One region of the Bacillus sp. V2I10 genome, then DNA from elsewhere that is predicted to be linked to it. Evidence: riboswitches for the same ligand, from Rfam matches in the RefSeq annotation. Region 1 holds a riboswitch; the other holds the start of a gene.
The links. Region 1 has a riboswitch for S-adenosylmethionine ahead of QFZ72_RS23535 (bifunctional homocysteine S-methyltransferase/methylenetetrahydrofolate reductase). Riboswitches for the same ligand answer to the same signal wherever they lie in the genome.
Positions count from the first base shown of each region.

Region 2: another riboswitch for S-adenosylmethionine. It lies ahead of metK (methionine adenosyltransferase); the one in region 1 lies ahead of QFZ72_RS23535 (bifunctional homocysteine S-methyltransferase/methylenetetrahydrofolate reductase).

Region 1 is NZ_JAUSYV010000001.1:4,621,226-4,628,793, reverse strand. Features, by position in the region: gene metH (methionine synthase) at 1-2,972, opposite strand, end outside; gene QFZ72_RS23535 (bifunctional homocysteine S-methyltransferase/methylenetetrahydrofolate reductase) at 2,965-4,818, opposite strand; SAM riboswitch class I at 4,896-5,027, opposite strand; gene QFZ72_RS23530 (YajQ family cyclic di-GMP-binding protein) at 5,212-5,703, opposite strand; gene QFZ72_RS23525 (CvfB family protein) at 6,259-7,113, shown strand; gene QFZ72_RS23520 (hypothetical protein) at 7,204-7,413, shown strand.
Region 2 is NZ_JAUSYV010000001.1:1,493,108-1,500,675, forward strand. Features, by position in the region: gene QFZ72_RS07535 (alpha/beta hydrolase family protein) at 1-46, shown strand, start outside; gene QFZ72_RS07540 (DUF2584 domain-containing protein) at 109-351, shown strand; gene QFZ72_RS07545 (arylamine N-acetyltransferase family protein) at 395-1,168, opposite strand; gene QFZ72_RS07550 (FusB/FusC family EF-G-binding protein) at 1,211-1,852, opposite strand; gene QFZ72_RS07555 (CD3324 family protein) at 2,085-2,348, opposite strand; gene pckA (phosphoenolpyruvate carboxykinase (ATP)) at 2,712-4,301, opposite strand; SAM riboswitch class I at 4,613-4,746, shown strand; gene metK (methionine adenosyltransferase) at 4,933-6,135, shown strand; partial or broken gene asnB (asparagine synthase (glutamine-hydrolyzing)) at 6,279-7,568, shown strand, end outside.

The DNA of each region.
Region 1 (7,568 bases):
TCGGATATGCAGCGGTGCGGCAGCTTTGATTGCCTTGGGAATTCAAATGTCTGCACGGTTTTTTCCGTTTCAGGATCCAGAATATGCAGCATATTGCCATCTGATTCTGCAGGGAAAAATTGATAGACGGCTGCAGGCTGAAACCATTTTTCCTCGTAGCCCTGTTTAAGAAGCTCATCTATTGTTTCTTTTAAGGCAACAGCTTTTGGATCTTTATTTTTAAGCATTTCCTTTACTTTTCCTTTTAGGCCAAGATGATGGCCAATCAGCATCTGCATGTTAATGTAAGGAATCAGATGCGGCAGTTCGATATCTTTAATAATATGCCGCCTGCAATCCTCCGGCTCAAAATAAGGTGAGGGAGTGAGCGCAGCCCTTTTTTCCAGCAATTCTGTTACGGCTGGAGTTGCTTTCTTTTCAGCAGTTCTTTCAGGAACGGCTTCTTTTTTCTTAAATTGTGTTGGATCTATTCTGATTCTGTTTGCAAGGGACAGTCCATCCATTGCGTCCTTGGCGTAAATTACAGGTCCGCTGTACTGCGGTGCAATTTTTCCGTCAGCAAATTTTCTGGATAAAGCAGCACCGCCAACCATGATTGGCACTGAGATTTCAGCTTCTTTTAAATCCTGTGCAGTCAAAACCATTTGCTGCGCGGATTTTACAAGAAGACCTGAGAGTCCGACGATATCGGGATTTTCTTTTTTGACAGCCAGAATCAAGTCCTGAGGTGTCACTTTTATGCCTAAGTCTACTACCTTGTAGCCATTGTTGCTCAAGATGATATCGACTAGATTTTTACCGATATCATGAACATCTCCTTTTACCGTAGCAAGCAGAATTTTGCCTTTTCCGCTGTCATCCTTTTTTTCCATGTGAGGCTCTAAAAAGGAGACGGATGCTTTCATGACCTCTGCGCTTTGCAGCACTTCAGCAACAATCAGCTGGTTTGTATTAAACAGCTCTCCTACCTCAGCCATGCCTTTCATAAGAGGACCATTTATTATATCCAGCGGTGTTGCGTACTCTTTTAAGGCAATCTCAAGATCTGCAAGGAGTCCTTCTTTCGTACCCTCGACGACATATTGAGCAAGGCGTTCTTCTAAAGGAAGAGACTGAACCGGTTTTTTTGCGGTTTTCTTTTTGCCTCTGTAGTGATTTGTAAAGGCAGCCAATGTCTTGTCATTCGTATTGAAAAGAAGAGTTTCTGACATTTCAATTTCGTCTTTTGGAATCGATGCAAATCGTTCAAGCTTTTCCGTATTAACAATTGCATAATCAAGTCCTGCCTGAGTGCAATGATACAAATAGACGGCGTTCAGTACTTCTCGTCCAACAGGAGGAAGGCCGAAGGATACATTGCTGACTCCAAGGATTGTCAGGCATTGCGGCAATCGTTCTTTAATTAAGCGGATGCCCTTTATCGTTTCTTCAGCTGAGCCGATATATTGCGCGTCTCCTGTTCCGACAGGGAATACAAGCGGATCAAAGATGATATCTGATGGATTTAACCCGTGTTTTTGAGTCAGCAGCTCATATGAACGGACAGCAACATCAAGCTTTTGCTCAGCAGTCAGCGCCATTCCTTTTTCATCAATCGTTCCTACTACAACAGCTGCACCGTATTTGTGAATGAGAGGAACGACTGCTTCAAATCTCTCTTCACCGTCTTCTAAGTTGATGGAATTGATGATCACTTTCCCTTGAGAATAGGAAAGTGCCTTTTCAATGACTAACTCATCCGTTGAATCAATGACAAGAGGTGCTTTTACTTTTTTCGTAATCTCCTTTATGAAGGCTTCCATGTCTTCTAATTCTTCGCGGTCAGGATCAGCCAGACAGATATCGATTACATGTGCGCCATTCTTAACTTGAGCTCGGGCAATTTCAGCTGCTTCTTCAAATTTCCCCTCCGCTATTAGTCGTTTAAACTTTCTGGAGCCAATCACATTTGTCCGTTCTCCGACGAATAGAGGACGCATGGAATCATCATAAATAAGCGGCTCGATGCCAGAAACAGTATGAGCCGGATCGCGTTCCGGAACGGAGCGGGGCTCAAGTTCGCCTACAGCATCAGCAATGGCGGTAATATGTGCAGGTGTAGTCCCGCAGCAGCCTCCGACAATGTTCAGCCAGCCCTGTTCTGCAAATCCTTTTACTTTCTGAGCAAGAGAACGGGGAGATTCATGATAATTTCCTTCCTCATCAGGCAGGCCGGCATTAGGATAGCAGCTGACAGCTGTATGAGCCATGCCTGATAGAGTCCGGATGTGGTCGGTCATGAATTCAGGTCCTGTAGCACAGTTTAGACCTACAGATAAAGGCTTCATGTGCTCAAGTGAAATGAAAAAGGCTTCAATATCCTGGCCGGCAAGCGTCGTTCCCATAGGTTCAATTGTCCCTGAAATCATCAGCGGAATTTCTTTGCCTGCTTGTTCAAATGCGCGTTTAATGCCAAGAAAGCCTGCTTTTACATTTAATAAGTCCTGGCTCGTTTCAAGAAGAAGCAAATCAGCACCGCCTGCAATCAGGCCGAGTGTCTGTTCCTCGTAGTTTTGAATAAGCTCCTCAAACGTTGCTCCGCCTGTAACAGACAGCGTTTTTGTCGTAGGGCCCATTGAGCCTGCAACATAACGCGGCCAGTCAGGAGTTGAATATTTTTCAGCAGCCTTTTTTGCGATCTCCGCTGCTTTTTTATTTAACTCAAAAGCGAGGTGACCGAGATTATATTCATCAAGAACAATCTTAGTAGCGCCAAATGTATTGGTTTCAATAATATCTGCTTTAGCGATCAGGTAAGCATCATGAATGGATTCGATGACTTCTGGTGCAGTAATCGTTAAATATTCATTGCAGCCCTCGTATTCTTCTCCGCCGAAATCAGCTGCAGAAAGATTTGCATCCTGTATCATGGTGCCCATCGCTCCGTCCAGAACGAGGATTTTTTTCTCAAGCTGCTTTTTTATATCAGACATGCGTAATCTTCCTTTCATTAACCTCAATTTGTTTCTTGTGAATGTAATTTGTCAGTTCAACGGTTAATTCATAGTTTAAAAACGGTGTAATTAAGTAGATTCCATTAAATAAATCAAAGGCAGCATCAATCAGTCTTTTAGAGATGGCCAATCCTTCCTGATAGGCTTTCTCCCGATTATCACCTGCCTGTGCCATTCTTTCACGAATACTGTCAGAAAGAGTAATGCCCGGAATTTCGTTATGAATAAATTCTGCGTTGCGGCTGCTTGTGAGCGGCATAATGCCGATATAAATCGGAACGGTTAAGTGCTTCGTTTCCTCATAAACATCAATCAGCTGTTTTTCTGAGTAAATTGGCTGAGAAATGAAATAATCTGCACCGCAGGCAATTTTCTTCTCCAGTCTTTTTACTGCTTTATCGAGATATTTAACATTGGGATTAAACGCAGCAGCAACTGAAAAATTGGTTTTTTCCCCAAGAGGTTTTCCTGAATAAGAAAGACCATCATTAAATTGTTTGATTAAGCTGATCAAATCAAAAGAAGAAAGATCATAAACGGAAGTAGCTCCCGGAAAATCCCCGATTTTTGATGGATCGCCTGTAACCGCAAGCACATCCGTAAGTCCCAGCGTATGAAGACCCATTAAATGAGATTGAAGGCCAATTAAGTTGCGGTCGCGGCATGTAATATGAATTAAGGACCTGAGTCCAAGTGTTTGCTGAACGATGGATCCTACAGCAACATTGCTTATTCTCGGCGACGCAAGCGAGTTGTCTGCAAGTGTTAAGGCATCGATTCCAGCAGCTTGCAGTGCTTTTGCACCTTTTAAAAATTTGTCCAGTCCAAGTTTTTTAGGAGGATCGAGTTCTACAATCAGAGAGCGCTTCTTATTAACTATTTCCTGCAGGGGAGGGTACTTTCTTTCCGCTGCAGACGTGACAGAAATCTCTTTCTTCCGTATTTTTACTTTCTTTTCTGTAACTGGAGCGAGCCCTTTAAGCGCTGCTGCCATTGCTTCAATGTGTACAGGGGTTGTGCCGCAGCAGCCTCCGATTAGTCTTGCTCCCTGATTTCTGAAGGCGAGTGCGCTTTCTGCAAAATATTTTTCTCCAGAGCCATAGACAAGTCTTCCTTCCTCAAGAGTCGGCAAGCTGCTGTTTGGATAAACAGATAAGAACGCTTTTTCAGGAAGCGGAATTTCTTCAAGAGATGAAAGCATATGGTAAGGACCCAGTCTGCAATTCAGACCGACAACGTCAGCACCAAGTGCCTCAAGCTGAGAAAGGCCTTCATTCAGGGGTGTTCCGTCCTGCAAGACTCCGATATCGTGAAGGGAGATGTTTGTAATAATCGGGATATTCGTTTCTTTTCTTGCGATCTCTAATACTGTTTTTATTTCTTCAAGATCATAATAGGTTTCAAGCAGCAGACCGCTTACCTCTTCACTGAGCAAAAGGTAAAGCTGTTCTCTGAAATTGCGTTTAATGTCCTCAAGAGAATAGGCATTTTTCTTGAAAGCACGGATGCCGCCAATCGTTCCAAGAATATAGGTGTTATTGCCGGCTGATGCTTTTTTAGCAATCTGAACAGCAGTACGGTTAATCGCCCTCACTTCATCTTCAAGTCCATATCTTGATAGCTTAATATAGTTTGCGCCGTAAGTATTTGTCTGAATGACATCTGCACCGGCTGCAATATACGCCTTATGAACATTTAATATTTCATCAGGCTTCGATAAATTCAATTCTTCGAAACACCTGTCAACTCCGTGAGAGTAAAGCAGTGTTCCCATTGCTCCGTCGCCAATCAGGATCTTCTTCTGTAAATCGTTTAAAAGTGTCAAACTCCAAACCTCCTTAGTGCTGTAGAAAAAAACAAAAAAAGCCTTCCAAGAAGAAGACTTTGAACGATCAGGACTTCTTCTTATCGTTCGATGGATGCATCGCTGGAATTAGCACCTTGGATTGAAATCCCTGATGAATACAGATGATTTCATTATGCCAGGTTGCTGAAGCTTCAAAGGGCCAGTCCCTCAGCTTCTCTAGATAAGAATGGTGAAATATGAAATTTACAAAAAGATATTATATCTAATTTACATGTTTTTTCGGATAGATTCAATACAAAAGTAAAAGTTTTCTGAATAGACGCGGAATTTATTGGTGGAAAATCGAAGCAGAAACTTGCGGAACAACGAAACAAACACCCAGCAGAGAAGAGCTCGAGTGTTTGGTTCACTTTATCTGAAATTAATAAATTGAACATCTATCGGCAAGTCGGTTCCGCGAACGGCTGCAATCACCTGCTGTAGGTCGTCCTTATTTTTGCCGGTCACACGGACCTGATCGTCCTGAACCTGAGTTTTTACTTTTAATCCGGAATTTTTAATAATGGCATTAATCTTTTTTGCATTATCCTTATCAATACCCTGAATCAGCTTAGCGCGCTGGCGAATCGTTCCGCCCGATGCACCTTCGATTTTTCCGTAATCAATATTTCGTGTCGCTACATTGCGTTTAATCAATTTAGAAATAAAAACATCCTTTAACTGATCCATTTTAAACTCATCATCTGAAACTAAAACAATCTCTTCTTTTTCAAGTGAAATGCTGCTTTTGCTCCCTTTAAAATCATAGCGGGTGCCGATTTCCTTCATCGTCATCGTAATTGCATTTGTCACCTCAGGCATATCCACCTTTGAAACAATATCAAAAGAACTGTCCTTCGCCATAAGAATCCTCCCAAAAGTTTATATTATCTATAGATTATAGTAGAATGAACAGGGGATAACAACATTTGAAGTGCGGAATCGCCCGTTTAGCTCCGACAGACAGATAAGGCTCCGCCAGAAAAGGCGCTTTTTGCCTTTACTGGCGGAGCCGTTCTGGCCGAGGAGCTGGGCGATGGAGCCGGACAATACGAAGTGCGGAATCGCCTGTTTAGCTCCGAAAGACAGATAAGGATCTCCCAGAAAAGGCGCTTTTTGCCTTTACTGGCGGATCCGTTCTGGCCGAGGAGTTAGGCGATGGAGCCGGACAAGACAAAGTACAAAAACGCTAAGGTTGGAGTAGTCTACAGCATTGAGAATGAAGTCCGATTTTGACTTTTTCGCCGAATCCGTTCTGACCGAGGAGTTAGGCGATGGAGCCGGACAATACGAAGTGCGGAATCGCCTGTTTAGCCCAGGAATTGGCCATTAAACTGCAAATACATACATAAATGTCCGCTTCAATTTGAAAACTAACAGCAGATGCATCCTGCATAAGAAAGGAACGAAATACATTTGATGAATCCAGGAACGTTTATGACGCTTTCAATAGATGAAAAATTAGATTATGGCTATTATTTAACAGACGGAGAAAGCCGTGTGCTGCTCCACAAAACCGAAATCACGGAGCCGATTGATGACAAAGAAGAAATTGAGGTTTATTTAATTGTCGATCATGAAGACCGTCTTGCCGCAACTATGAAGAAACCGAAAATTACCGAGGATCATTACGACTGGGTTGAGGTTGTAAGCGTAAGAGAAGACATGGGAGCGTTTGTTGATATTGGTTTATCCAAGGATGCGCTAGTAGCAAACGATATTCTTCCAGCGTTTATCGAGGTTTGGCCAGAAGAGGGGGACATGCTTTATTGTTCTTTGAAGGTAACGAAAAATGGCAGGTTTTTCACGAAGCTTGCAACGGAAGATGTCATGCAGGAGAAGATCGTATCAGCAGAAGGTACAGCCAACAATAAAACTGTGACAGGCAGAGTTTACAGAATGATTATTGCCGGCTCATATATTATTACAGAAGAAGGCTACAAAGGATTTATTCACTCTTCGCAGCGTAAAAGGGAGCCTCGTTTAGGCGAGCTTGTAACAGGGCGCGTAATTGATGTAAAGGAAGATGGAACAATCAACGTATCTCTTCTTCCAAGAAAGCATGAAGCATTGGATGAGGATGCACAGCAGCTTTATGATTACATGGAATCAAGAGGCGGAGCGATGCCATTTTTCGATAAGAGCGACCCAGAAGACATTAAAGAACGCTTTAACATGAGCAAAGGCGCGTTCAAGCGTGCAATCGGCTCATTGATGAAAGCCGGGAAAGTTTATCAGGAAGACGGCTGGACATATTTCAAAAAGGAACAGTAAGCGAGTTGATCGCTTGCTAGTGCATTTGAAGATATCGATCTTAAAGTAAAAGGGATCTCATCAGAATTAAATGATTTAAAATCAGGAATATTGAATTCCAAAAAACTCGGAGAGCAAGTTCTGCAAAATGTAGAGAGCATCAGTGCCGTTGTAGAAGAGACGGCAGCAGGAAGCGAGCAAATATCTGCTTCGACAACTGAACAGCTGCTCGCATTCGAAAAAATGGTGGAAAAAGTGATTGAACTCAGACAGCTGACAGATGATTTAAATCAGACACTTTCGAAGTTTAAGCTACAATAAAACAAAAACAGCAGCGGAAAATCGCTGCTGTTTTTTCAAAGATATAAGAAATTTTGCGCATTTAAGTCCAGCTTCAGCGACTAACTCCTCGGTCAGAACGGATCCGCCGCAAAAAAGTCAAACCCGGACTTTTCCGGCGAATCGTTATCTGCCAT
Region 2 (7,568 bases), 3.1 Mb from region 1:
CCGAAAAGTAGTAAGAGAGCTGACTTCTTGGATGAAAAAGCAATAAAATCAGGAATCGGGCTAAATGGATATGTTAAAATAACGTTATATGAAAAAGGAGTGATTAAGATGGGTATGCCTTTAGAATTGAACACGATGATCGTGACAAAAGGGAGAGAAAACCGATTAGAAGAGAATCTTTTTTCTCTCGAAAAAGAGGGCTATCGCATTTATCCGCTGGAGATTCCCGTTGAAGTCAGAAAAACAAAAGAAGGGGAAGTAAGCGGACAGGCTCTGATTAAAAAACTTGAGCTCTCTGATTCTAAAACCATTTTGACTTACCAGCTGATTGCGCTGAAATCTACAAATTAACATTCATACGAAAAAAGCTGCCGGCGGGCAGCTTTTTTGCGTTTTACTTCATGTTAAAATATTTCTCAGCAAGTGATTCAAAATTAACTTTGTCTATTGATTCTTTCTTCACTTCACCATTCACAGACTGTGTAAAGGAAGTGTCAGTCAATGTGATGTTTCCATTTTCAGTGAATCTGGTTAGCAAGCGATTTTTATTAAAAGGTGATTCCGCTGAATCACGGATGATTTCTTGAATTTCATTCAGTTCAGTCATATAAATGCTTTCAGAATCAAAAGCATATCCTTTTTTCCATTCCTTATCTTTATATTTCAGCTTCATTTCCAGGCAGTAATCCTTTTGTAGATCAGGAGTCTTCGTAATTCTGAATTGCCCGTTCTCAGAGGAAATGAGTTTACCATTCAAAGGAACGGGTTTAAGCGGCAGATTTCCTCCAAACCCAGTATCTATTAGATAGGTTTGATCATTTTCCATAAGGAGGATGGCTGCGTGGGTATTGCCGGTTCTGCTCCAGTCTTTTGCAGTATGATCATAAACAATCCCTTGGACCAATTTGGCAGGAAAATCGTTTTCCATCAGGAAAAAATAGAAAAGGGGATTCAGCTCATAACAAAGACCGCCTTGTTTCATGATCAGCATTTTAGAAATTAAGTTCTCTTTGCTGATCTCTAAAGTCTTGTTATCTATGATGCACAAGTTTTCAAATGGAATGGCTTTCGCCGTTTTTTCAAGAACTTCGTCCAAATCTTGAAAAGTGATTTTTGCGTATTCAGGAAAGCCGATTCGTTTTCGGAATAATCCATTGAGTTCATTCATTCTTCTTTCCCCCATCCATTACGATCACCTTGGTTACAAAAGCTATTTTTTCATCCAGGCCAGAAAATCATTTAACTTCGTCAATGAAGTGATATTCTCATTGCACGTATGAGGGTCCTGGCAAATATAATTGCCGCGTTTAATGAAAGTTCCAGGTTCGTTTCCTTTAATTTCTGCAGTAAACATACCAACTTCTTCAAACCGGTTGCAAATCGTGCAGATGCCCTTTTGATTGATGCTGCCGAACGTCCCCTGCAAGCCTATGAGCTTATTGGTTTGAGGGGCTATTATATATTGTTTCCCTGATCCTTTATCATGCCAGCTCAAGTAAGAAATTTCAGTGAAATCCAGTTCTTCTAATGAAGAAGGAGCCTTTATTTTCTTAGCTTTTGGAAACAGCTTTTTTATTATTTGCTCGTTTACTTTTTTAAATGGAATAACAAAAGGCTTTAATTGAGATAGAAAGACATCCGCATCAGATTTGTCTTTAACATCATTTATGGGTGAGAGCAGATCATTCTCTTCAGGTCCAATTTCGTCGAATAACATGAACGTCCTTTCCTGTGCAAGCGATTTTAAGGCCTTTAACACGTTTGGGTCATTAACCGTTCCATATCCATTCACAAGCAGTTGCGTCTGCGCTTTTATATAGTTATATTGGTCGCTTCTTATAAATGGTTCCATTTCAAGATCCTCCATTCAGGCCGTATTAGTAAAAGGTTTAATTCTATAATAAAAGAACAGTTATATTTTTTATATGGTTAGAATGAATAGGAATCAAACTCTGCATAAGAAAAGCGGATTTGTTCTGGCCGAGGAGTTTGGCAATGGAGTTAAACATCAATAATCAAAGATTTATATTTGCTTATCTCTAAAAAACACTGATCATCTTTTGGATCATCAGTGCTGTTTGCTTTTATTTTGTATAGACAATCTTTTTGATTGTTTCGGCTGAAAGATAATATTCTTCAGCTAGTTCCTGAATTTTTTTGCCGCTTTTAAATCTGCGCTTAATCGAACGGTTCCTGTCATCGAGTACCTTTCTTCCACCGGACCGGGTGCCCCACTTATAGTGCGCTGTTTCCGGTTTCGGGATGTAGATGGTCTCTCCCTGAATGTACTGCTGAATTTCTGCAATTAGTTCTTCAGGTAAAATAGCGTTTGCGTTCACATATTTCATTTCTGCCAGCCCCTTATTTGTGATTATAAAAATAAGGTGCAAAGCCACAGGACTTGAAAAGGCAAACGCTGATGCGGGCGATTTAAATAAGTGTCCGCCCCATGCAAAGTATCGCCTTTTTACTGCCGGGCTTTGCATGAGACGATGCAGAATCTGGCAAACGGACTGAATTCGCCAAAAAAGATCACCCCCTTAAAAGAAATGATTGATTTACTTTTTTATACAATTTTATCATATGGATCTAGCTCAAAAAAGGAAAAACGTTCCCGACCAAATTCAGTCTGAGTTCTTTTCCATTTATCAAGCCAGCTGCGATACATCAAAAAAGCTATGCCAGAGTGTGTGGCATAGCTTTTGGATTGCTTATACTGTTGGTCCGCCAAGAGTTTCAATCTCTTCTGAAACATGATTGAACTTTTTGAAATTTTGTTTGAACTTATCTGCAAGCTCTTTTGCTTTTTCATTATACGCATTTATGCTGTCCCAAGTTTTAACTGGCTGCAGAACTTCATCCGGTACACCAGGCACGTGAATTGGAATTTTCAGTCCGAAGTTTTCATCTGTAACAGTTTCCACGTTGTCTAATTCGCCTTCAAGAGCGGATAGAACCATTGAACGGGTATATTTCAGTTTCATGCGCTTGCCGGTTCCGTATTCTCCTCCAGTCCAGCCTGTGTTGACTAAGAATACATTTGCCTGATGCTCATCAATTTTCCGCCCGAGCATCTCTGCATAAACAGTAGCAGGAAGCGGCAGGAAAGGCGAGCCAAAGCACGTAGAGAATGTAGCCTGAGGTGATGTAATGCCTCGCTCTGTTCCGGCAAGCTTGCTTGTGTAGCCGCTTAAGAAGTGGTACATGGCCTGTTCTTTTGTTAATTTGCTGATAGGAGGAAGAACTCCAAATGCATCAGCAGTTAAAAAGACAATCGTATGCGGGTGGCCTGCAATACTAGGCTTCACAATGTTATCCATTGCTTCAAGGGGATAGGCCGCTCTTGTATTTTCAGTAAAGAAGGTATCATCATAGTCAGCAATTCTTGTGTCATCATCAAGTACTACATTTTCAAGCACTGACCCGAATCTTATCGCATCAAAAATTTGAGGTTCTTTTTCACGTGAGAGGTTGATGCACTTGGCATAACAGCCTCCTTCGATATTAAAAACACCGGCATTTGACCATCCGTGCTCATCATCGCCGATTAATTTGCGGTTAGGATCAGCAGACAGGGTTGTTTTTCCTGTTCCTGACAGACCGAAGAAAAGGGCAACATCGCCTTCCTGACCAACATTTGCAGAGCAGTGCATCGGCAGGATACCGCTTTCAGGAAGCAAATAGTTCATGACAGAGAAAATGGATTTTTTCATTTCTCCTGCATATTCCGTTCCTCCGATTAGGATCGTTCTTTTCTCAAAAGAAATGATGATAAAAGTTTCAGAATTTGTTCCATCTACTGACGGATCTGCTTTAAAGTTTGGTGCGGACACGATCGTGAATGGATTATCATGCTGAATCAGCTCATCCGCGCGCTCTGGCTGAATAAATAATTGCTGTGCAAAAAGGTTATGCCAGGCAAATTCATTTACAACCTGAATCGGAAGGCGGTATTTTGCGTCAGCTCCGGCAAAGCCTTTGAAAACAAAGAGCTCATTGCGGTCTTTTAAGTATGAAAGAACTTTTAAGTACAATTTTTCAAATGCCGTTTCAGAGAAAGGCTGATTAACAGCACCCCACTCAATTTTGTCATTTGTTGAATTTTCTTTTACAATAAATTTATCTTTAGGTGAACGTCCTGTGTAAGTACCAGTTGTTGCACGGACTGCTCCTGTTGAAGTTAATGTACCTTCATTGCGCTCTAATACTTTCTCTACAAGAACGGGAACTGATAAGTTATGAAATGCATTTTCCCCTTTAAGTAAAACATCAAGCTCATTTGTAATTTCGATTGAATTCATCCCATACCCATCCTTTACCTATATTTCTATTATTATTTTCAACTATATGTTAAGTGACTCTTCTCGATTAGTATAACACATTAAAATAAATAGTCTATACTATTTAACTTATTCTACGTACAAATTGATGAAATGGAACTGTTTAAGAAACGTTTTTGATGAAAATGATACATATATAATAGGAAGTGTTTTTATTTCGGCATTTTGTGGAAACATATATAAAGGGACCAAAAAAATCTTATGCGAAAACCTTGTTATTTTTTGTTGACACCTGAAGGAAATATACGATATTATATGTCCTTGAACGGATTCTCTTATCCCGAGCTGGTGGAGGGACAGGCCCAATGAAACCCAGCAACCTGCTTTATCTTGAAAATTCATTCGTGAATTTTTGCGAGCAAAGGTGCTAACCTGATGCAAGGCGAAAGCCCTTGATCGATAAGAGCGAAAGGCTACGATTTTAGTAAATAACCTTTCCTCGCGGGAAAGGATTTTTTATTTCAAATATATTTTGCCTGAAAGTACTCGTGGATTCTCCTAAAACATGCCAACTGAAATATTTTGCCGAATGGTCAAAATATGAAAGGGAATGAGTTCCGTATCATCTAACCTTTTGAGGAGGAAAACTTTAATGACTAAACAACGTCGTCTGTTTACTTCAGAGTCTGTAACTGAAGGTCATCCTGATAAAATTTGTGACCAGATTTCTGACTCGATTTTAGATGCAATCCTAGAAAAAGATGCAAATGCCCGTGTAGCTTGTGAAACATCTGTTACAACAGGTCTTGTTCTGGTTGCTGGTGAAATTACAACTTCTACTTATGTAGACATTCCAAAAATCGTTCGCGAAACGGTTAAAGAAATTGGCTACACTCGTGCAAAATATGGTTTTGATGCAGAAACATGTGCAGTACTTACTTCAATTGATGAGCAGTCAGCAGATATCGCGATGGGTGTTGATCAGGCGCTTGAAGCACGTGAAGGAAAAATGACAGATGAGCAGATTGAAGCTATTGGTGCAGGTGACCAAGGATTAATGTTTGGTTTTGCCAATAACGAAACGAAAGAATTAATGCCTCTGCCGATCTCACTTGCCCACAAACTTGCACGCCGTTTAACGGAAGTCCGCAAAGAAGAAATTCTTCCGTACCTTCGTCCTGACGGAAAAACTCAAGTAACAGTTGAGTATGATGAAAATGACAAGCCTGTTCGCATTGATACAATTGTTATTTCAACTCAGCATCACCCTGAAATTTCATTGGAGCAAATTCAGCGCAACGTAAAAGAGCATGTTATTAACCCGGTAGTACCGAAAGAATTAATTGATGAAGATACAAAATACTTCATCAACCCGACTGGCCGTTTCGTAATCGGCGGACCGCAGGGCGATGCAGGCTTAACAGGCCGTAAAATCATCGTTGATACTTACGGTGGGTATGCTCGTCACGGAGGCGGTGCATTCTCTGGTAAAGATCCAACAAAAGTTGACCGATCTGCAGCTTATGCAGCACGCTATGTAGCTAAGAACATTGTAGCAGCTGGCCTTGCTGATAAATGTGAAGTTCAGCTTGCATACGCAATTGGTGTGGCTCAGCCGGTATCAATCGCGATCGATACATTTGAAACAGGGAAAGTGAAGGAAGATGTGTTAGTTGATGTTGTTCGTGCTAACTTTGACCTTCGTCCGGCAGGAATCATCAATATGCTGAATCTTCGCCGTCCAATTTACAAACAAACAGCTGCGTACGGACACTTTGGCCGTAATGATCTTGACCTTCCATGGGAAAGAACAGATAAAGCAGAAGCTCTTAAAGAGCAGGCATTAAACCGATAATAAGTAAAAAAGGATGAGAATACTGCTGTACGCAGTTCTCATCCTTTTTTTGTCGAATTTTTGTTTTATTTTGTAAAAATATGCAACAATCTCTTCCTAGTCTTCGTTTTATAAGTGGAAAGACAATTTTGGAGGCGAATAGGATGTGCGGATTTGTTGGAATTATTGATTATCGTAAACAAGCAGGAGATCTTTTATTCAATACATTCATTGAGAAGGCCAGCAGAAAAATAGAACACAGAGGTCCTGATGACAGCGGATTTTATCAAGATGAGCAGGTTCTTCTGGCCTTTCAGCGGTTAAGCATTATAGATGTTAAAAGCGGACACCAGCCTATGGCTTATGGAACTGATGACCGCTATTACATTGTGTTTAACGGTGAAATTTATAACTATATTGAGCTCAGAGAAATCATTTTTTCCCATGGGTATAAGTTGAAAACGGATACGGATACAGAAGTGATCGTTGCGCTTTTTTGCATTTATGGCCAGGAAACGATTCAACTTTTAAGAGGAATGTTTTCATTTCTGATTTGGGACAGACAGGAACACTTTTTATTCGGTGCAAGAGATCACTTTGGAATAAAGCCTTTATATTACATAGAAAACGGGGAAATAAATCTTTTTGCTTCGGAGCTTAAGAGCTTAACGGATTATCTTCCAAACCCCCTTATTAATGAAGAATCCTTTGAGCACTATCTCTCTTTTCAATATGTACCTGATCCGGGCACGATGCAGGAGCATATTAAGAAAGTTCCTCCAGGCTATTTCTTTACAAAAAAAACGGGAGAGGCACTAGAGCTTACAAGGTACTGGAAACCGAAACTTGCGCCTGTGCGTCCAGCTGACGAAACCAGGCTCAAAGAAAAAATTCAGGAGGCTTTAATTGATTCGGTCAAAGTCCATATGCGAAGCGATGTGCCTGTTGGATCTTTTCTGTCAGGGGGAGTGGATTCAAGTATTATTGCATCCATTGCTAAGCAATTTCATCCTTCACTTAAAACCTTTTCTGTCGGCTTTATGCAAGAGGACTACAGCGAAATCGATGTAGCAAAAGAAACAGCGATTGCGCTTGGTGTTGAGAATTTTTCCTATATCGTTGACCATAAGGAATTTATGAAGGAGCTTCCAAAAATCATTTGGCATATGGATGATCCGGTGGCAGATCCGGCTTCTATTCCTCTTTATTTTATTGCACGTGAGGCAAGCCAGCAGGTGAAAGTCGTTTTATCGGGGGAAGGAGCAGATGAGCTTTTTGCAGGCTATAACATTTACAAAGAACCTCAAGATCTATCTGTCTTTGGTCATCTTCCTCAAAGCTTTAAGCAAAGATTAAAACAGCTGGCTGCTGTTTTTCCTGAAGGAATGAAAGGGAAAAGCTTTATTGAGAGGGGGACAACCCTTTTAGAAGATCGGTATATTGGAAATGCCAAC